Regions from separate parts of the Pseudoalteromonas sp. CuT4-3 genome, predicted to be linked through region 3. Evidence: predicted binding sites of a transcription regulator. Region 3 holds the regulator's gene; each other region holds the start of a gene.
The links. The regulator sigma-54, encoded in region 3, starts transcription at its own class of promoters, with help from an activator protein. The targets are predictions, from matches to a motif close to GTTGGCACGNNNNTNGNNT.

Region 1 (2,274 bases), 160 kb from region 3:
CACCTGGTATGGCAAACCTAAGCGCTGGGTACATTTTGGCGACGATAATCACTACATTGCTATAAGCGATAATGGCGAGCATAAAAACAGAGATTTGGCAGGGCATCAAGTCGGGCTGGCTCATTTTGCCTACGTTACAAACAACCTAGACGCTGTTATACAGCGCTTAAAACACGCCGGATTTAGCATTGATAAAGAGGGCGCAGAAAACCCATTTAGAAAAAACGTATATTACTTAGACCCAGCAGGGTTCGAGGTTGAGTTTGTGCAGTATATGAGTGACATTCCTAGCGAGCGTAATAACGACTTATAAAATAGGCATAAATAACGGTGTAGAAAAGCGCATAATATGGCTTTTCTACCCATTTGTTTTTACCCGTATTATTTATTACTCACCCCAAGCTGGGCCTTTAAATCATTAGCAAAACTCACAAATTTTTCTTTAATGGTGCGTTTAACTTTTACCTCCACCGAACCTAAAACTGTTTTACCTTCTAGGTTAATTGTGGGGCCTTGGCGCTTATTAAGCGACACCGTTTTGTTTTCAAAACTACCTAATATACAAAACATTTTAGAAACTACATTAACGTGCTCTGGTACGTAAATTTCTTCGCTGCCAAAAATACAATTTACATGCACGGTAACATGTTGGTGGGCAAAAATAGCATCAGTAAAATCTAAAACAATCGACCCCATATAGTTTTGAATGTAAATATCTTTAGGCACCACCCATTGGCCGCTACGCTCGCTTGAGCCTAAAATGCTTCGCAGTGTTAAGTTTTCTTCATCCGCTTGTTGGGCGCTGTAGTTAGGGGCAAATTGCGTTTGCTTTTGAGCACTGTACTGGGTATCTGTAGTAAGGGTTAAATCCTCAACTAAATTAAGTAACGCAGTATTTTCGGTTGCTTCCATTGCACTGTCTAAGCGCCTTTCAAAGGCTTCAGCTGAAATAACGCCATGGCTGTAGTTATAAATAAGTTGGTCTATCACTTGTTCGCGAACTTGCTCTATTGGGCGGTCTTCAATTTTTACAGACATGGGAATAATCCTTTTTATATGAGTTACCACTGTACATAGCAAGTGGTGTACCAAAACTTAACTATCTATATATCAATGGCTTATTATTTTAATAACTCCGCTTAATTTATTATATTAACGATAGATTAACCAAAATAGCAATATAATCGTTATTTTCACCACTTAAGAAAGTTTTACCTAATAGCCTGTAAATGTTTACTCGGAGGTGTTTTTATTTATACCTAATAAAATTGCTAACTCCTTGAATTTAAAGTGTTAATAAAGTTGGCCTAAAGCTCGCATACATAAAAGTGTCTTTAATCAAAAGGAGAAAGATTATGAAAACATTCAACAAATCTATGATTGCGGCTTTAGTTCTAGGTACTACAGCTATGGGTGCTCAAGCGGGCACTTGGGAAAATGAAAGTAAAGATGCTTGGATTGATGGTAAGGCAGAAACAGTGCTTCTTATGAACACTAATCTAAACAACTTTGACATTAACACTGATGTAAAAAATGGCAAGGTAGTACTTACAGGTAAAGTAAACAGCGACCTTGATAAAGAGCTAGCTGAAGAACTTGTAATTAGCCTAGATGGCGTATCTGATGTAGAAAACAACCTAACTGTTGTGAAAAACATGGATATGGACGACAAAGACCGTGACACTATGGATGATGACGATAACGACTTAACTGACGCTAAAATCACCACAGTAATTACTACACGTTTCTTATTTGACTCAGAAGTTGACGGTACAGATATCGACGTTGATACCGACAACGGTATAGTAAAACTTAAAGGTTCTGTTGAAACAGAAGCTGAAAAGCAGTTAGCAGTAAAAATCGCTAAAAATGCTGAAGATGTTCGTGACGTAGTAGATGAACTAACTATTGTTGCTGAATAATACACTATACTAAAAAGCCCAGCTTAGCTGGGCTTTTTGCTTGTCATTTTTAAAGGAGCTACATCATGGATATCATTCGTATAATACTGTCGATTTTATTACCGCCACTGGGTGTATTTTTACAAGTTGGTTTAGGTATGCATTTTTGGCTAAATATTTTACTAACTTTACTAGGTTACTTCCCTGGTTTAATTCACGCTATCTACATTATTGCTAAAAAATAATGTGTGGTGTGTTCAATGTGAGCCGGCCACTTTTTTATAATTATTAAAATTGTAAAAAAGCGGCTTACATACTTCAGCGTTTATTTTTCTGTTATTTCCTGCCTATTCGCATGCAAAAAGATTACTAT
Region 2 (2,274 bases), 400 kb from region 3:
TTACTCGCGTAATTAGGATCGGTTGCATAGCCTGCTTTTTGTAGCGAATCTAAAAATTCGTTTGGCTGTGCTGTTTTTTGTAATGCTTCTTCGTAGCGTGGGTTTTGCGTTAAAAAATCGACAAAGTCGTTCACGCTTTCTTTTATAGATTCGTAAGCTCTAAAACTTGCTTGCTTTTTAACAGGGGTACCTTGCTCAAATTCAAGCGTTACTTTACTTGCTTTATCGCCTTCCCAGCTTTTATCTGATTTAATATTGAACAGGTTATTTGAGCTATTCCCGTCGCTTTTATTAATAATATGCTTACCCCAACCCGTCTCAAGTGCCGCTTGGGCCACCATTACTGCAGGGTTTAAACCAATTTTTTCGGCCGCTGTTTTAGCATGCTCCCACACTGCACTAACAAACTCTTCAGCATTATTAAATGACGACTGTTGTGTAGGCTGTGTTGTGGTTTTAGTTTGTGTTGCCGCGCTGCTGACTACTGAGTCATCTTTATTTGCTTGCTTTTCACTGTGTACCTTTTCGTGCGGTAGTTCAGAGCCTGCGCGTTTATCACTGATAAAGTCGTTAGTAGTTCTTAATACGGAGCCAGGCATAAAGTTCTCAGCCTCTGGTGAGAGCTGCTGAACAATTAAATCAGCCAAACCCAAAGACCCATTTGATGAAAGCTCAGAAGAGAGCTGCTGATCGTGCATTTCTTCAAAAAACTTTACACCGCTTGAGTTAAACGGGCTGTCTTCATCTTCAAATGCTTCGTTGGCTTTACGCATCCCTTTTAGAAGCATTTGTGTAAAAATAGCTTCAAATTGTGCCGCTGCTTTTTTTAGCGCCGCTTTAGACGCATCAGTAGATGCATCACCGCTGTTTAAAGCGTCTTGACGTAAAGTATTAAGATTACTTAAATCAAAAAAGTTTTGCTTATCGAGGTGATTTGTTTCCATCAGCTTTTTGACACAAAAATGAATAATGCTTTAAGAAATGCAAAAATTGAGCCAAAGAAAGGTAAACAGTAAAAAGCTTAAGTACCTTTTGAGTACTTAAGCATTATGTGGAAGGGTAAACATTCTTAAAAATAATTAAATAACAACAAGCTGTCCGTTAATTGCACCCGCTTCTTTAAGCGCTTCTAAAATAGCCATTAGGTCTCCAGGTGCTGCGCCTACTTCATTTATAGCACGCACTAAGTCATCTAAGCTAACGCCGGGGTTAAAAACAAACGCACGAGAATCATCTTGATTAACGTCAATAATACTTTGCTGTGTAACAACAGTTTCGCCTTCTGCTAACGGATTAGGCTGCGTTACATTTTGCTGTTCAGCAATTGTGACTGTTAGGCCGCCATGGGTTATTGCCGCAGGCTGTAGCTTCACATTTTTGCCAATGACAATCGTTCCCGTACGTGAATTAACAATAATCTTGGCTGAGGTATCAGCAGGCTTAAACTCTAGGTTTTCAAGCGTTGATAAATAAGACACTCGTTGCGATGCATCACGTGGCGCAATAACGCGTACTGAGGCAGCGTCAATAGCTTGTGCACTATTAGGGCCTACCAAATTGTTAATTGTTGCTTCTAAACGTTTTGCCGTTGTAAAGTCTGGGCGGTTTAAGTTAAAAGTAATGTAGTCGCCTTGCATAAAAGGGCTTTTAACTTCGCGCTCAACAGTGGCTCCGTTAGGTACGCGGCCAACTGTCGGGGTGTTAATGACCACTTTGCTGCCATCAAGCCCTTGTGCTCCTAAACCACCCACAATTAGGCTACCTTGTGCTATGGCGTATACGTTTCCATCCACCCCTTTTAAGAAAGTTTGGAGCAAGGTGCCGCCACGTAAACTGCCTGCACTGCCAATAGAAGATACCGTAATATCAATTGTTTGACCCGGCTTTCTAAACGGCGGAAGCTCAGCATGGACTGCCACTGCTGCTACGTTTTTAATTTTAGGGCTTTGTGTTGAAGGCAGTGTAATACCAAAACTGTTTAGCATGCCTCTAAAACTTTGTTGCGTGTAAGAGTTTTGCTCTCCAGTACCAGGTAGCCCCACCACTAAACCATAGCCAACCAATTGGTTAGCACGTACACCTTCAACCATAGAGACATCTTTTATACGCTCGGCGCTGGCAGAAAATTGCCAGCCTAGCAGTATGATCAAAATAAACGCTTTAATGCTATTCATACTACTATCCTCTAAAACGGAAATAACGAGCTACTAAAGAAACGTGTTAACCACCCTGGGCTTTGCGCTTCTTGTGTTTGTCCTTTACCTGAATATTGAA
Region 3 (2,274 bases):
TGAGCCTTTTGCTGGTGTTGATCCGATTTCAGTGTTAGATATAAAGAAAATAATAGAACATCTTAAAAACCGTGGCATTGGCGTATTAATTACCGATCACAATGTAAGAGAAACCCTTGATGTTTGTGAAAAAGCCTACATTGTTTCTCATGGGGAGCTAATTGCATCTGGCACCCCAGAACACGTATTAAATGACAAAACTGTACGCGATGTTTATTTAGGCGAGCAATTTAGGCTGTAACATTTAAGCCATACCTACAAGCATCTGCTAATATTAATTATAACAACATAAAAGGATTGTTAGAGATACATGAGGCAATCATTACAGCTGCGCATGGGCCAGCAACTTACAATGACTCCACAATTGCAACAAGCGATTCGCTTGCTGCAGCTCAGTACATTGGATCTCCAGCAAGAAATACAAGAAGCACTTGATAGCAACCCGCTATTAGAAGTAGAAGAGCAAGATTACACGGAAGAGTCGGCTGGAAAAAATGAACAAAAAGCAGATACGGATGATGTAACCGTAAGCGCATCGGCTGACGATACAACCAGCGAGTACGAGCAAGACAGTGGCGAAGCTTTAAATAAAGACACCGTTAGCGATGATATGGCAATGGATGTAACTTGGGATGAGTACATGAGCGCAGCCCCTGCGGCATCCTCAGGCCCAATGCCGGAAGATGAGTCTATTTATCAAGGTGCCTCTACTGAAACGCTACATGAGTATTTAATGTGGCAGCTTCAGCTTACTCCTTTTAGCCCAACTGATGAAGCCATTGCTATTGCCATTGTAGAAGCTGTAGATGACTCGGGTATTTTAACGCTAAGTTGTGAAGAGATTTTAGAGAGCTTTAACCAAGAAAACGATGACGAAGTTGAAGTTGAACTTGATGAAATAGAAGCCGTTTTAAAGCGTATTCAGTTATTTGACCCTGTAGGTATAGCCGCGCGCAGTTTACAAGAGTGCTTGTGCATTCAGCTAAACCAGTTTGATAAAGACACCCCTTTTATAGAACAAACTAAAATGATCTTAACCGATCACATTGATCTATTAGCGGCACGCGACTATCGTACATTAATGAAAAAGACTAAGCTTAAAGAAGACGAGCTTAAAGAGGTCATGACCCTAATACATACCCTCAACCCAAAACCTGCAGATACAATAGTAAGGGAAGAGTCGGAGTATGTAATACCAGATGTGTCGGTTAAAAAAATAAAAGGCCGCTGGGTGGTAGAGCTAAACCCAGATAGCATGCCAAAAATACGCGTAAATAGTCAGTACGCGGCTATGTCACGTACCGTTAAATCAAGTGGTGATAGCCAATTTATTCGTTCTCACTTACAAGAAGCTAAATGGTTTATAAAAAGCCTTGAAAGCAGAAACGACACGCTGCTCAAAGTAACAAACTGTATTGTAAAACAGCAACAGGCATTTTTTGAACATGGCCCAGAAGCCATGAAGCCAATGGTTTTAAACGATGTTGCTGAAATGGTAGAAATGCATGAATCGACAATTTCGCGTGTTACTACGCAAAAATATATGCATACGCCACGTGGTATTTTTGAGCTTAAGTATTTTTTCTCAAGCCACGTAAGCACTGAAAACGGCGGCGAGTGTTCATCAACCGCAATACGTGCCCTAATTAAAAAGCTAATTGCCGCGGAAAACTCAGCTAAACCATTGAGTGATAGTAAAATTGCGGATATATTGGCAGAGCAAGGAATTAAAGTAGCTAGACGCACAATAGCAAAATACCGTGAATCGCTAGCTATTCCACCGTCAAATCAGAGAAAGAGTTTGATATAAGACGTAAAAAACAAAGAGGAAATGCTTATGCAACTAAACCTAACTGGTCGTCACGTAGAAGTAACTGATTCACTTAGAGACTATGTAAATAATAAATTTGCAAAGCTAGAAAGGCACTCAGATCATATTAGCAATGTGCATGTCATTCTCGATGTAGAAAAACTCAACCAAAAAGCAGAAGCGACTATTCATGTAAGTGGCGCAGATTTATTTGCCTCAACAGAGCACCAAGATATGTATGCCGCTATAGACTCGTTGATTGACAAGCTCGATCGTCAAGTCATAAAACATAAAGAGAAGCTTGCTAGACACTAATATTATGAAATTAAGTACATTAGTATGCCAGGACTGCAGCAAAGCTGCGGTCCTTTTTAGTAGTAAAAAAAGAATTTTAGAGTTTATCAGTGAGCTTGCTCATGAAAAGCTCCCCTACTTACCACAACAAGATATTCTTAATGCGCTGG

Region 1: a site for sigma-54 is predicted at 1,075-1,093, ahead of VOI46_RS14830 (LiaF domain-containing protein). Genes of this name have one in related genera too.
Region 2: a site for sigma-54 is predicted at 982-1,000, ahead of flgJ (flagellar assembly peptidoglycan hydrolase FlgJ). Genes of this name have one in related genera too.

The regions. Positions count from the first base shown of each region.
Region 1 is NZ_CP142030.1:3,196,399-3,198,672, reverse strand. Features, by position in the region: gene VOI46_RS14835 (VOC family protein) at 1-313, shown strand, start outside; gene VOI46_RS14830 (LiaF domain-containing protein) at 382-1,038, opposite strand; gene VOI46_RS14825 (BON domain-containing protein) at 1,356-1,922, shown strand; gene VOI46_RS14820 (YqaE/Pmp3 family membrane protein) at 1,988-2,146, shown strand.
Region 2 is NZ_CP142030.1:2,630,245-2,632,518, forward strand. Features, by position in the region: gene flgJ (flagellar assembly peptidoglycan hydrolase FlgJ) at 1-944, opposite strand, end outside; gene VOI46_RS12110 (flagellar basal body P-ring protein FlgI) at 1,080-2,174, opposite strand; gene flgH (flagellar basal body L-ring protein FlgH) at 2,186-2,274, opposite strand, start outside.
Region 3 is NZ_CP142030.1:3,033,070-3,035,343, forward strand. Features, by position in the region: gene lptB (LPS export ABC transporter ATP-binding protein) at 1-241, shown strand, start outside; gene VOI46_RS14030 (RNA polymerase factor sigma-54) at 311-1,810, shown strand; gene hpf (ribosome hibernation promoting factor) at 1,838-2,125, shown strand; gene VOI46_RS14040 (PTS sugar transporter subunit IIA) at 2,130-2,274, shown strand, end outside.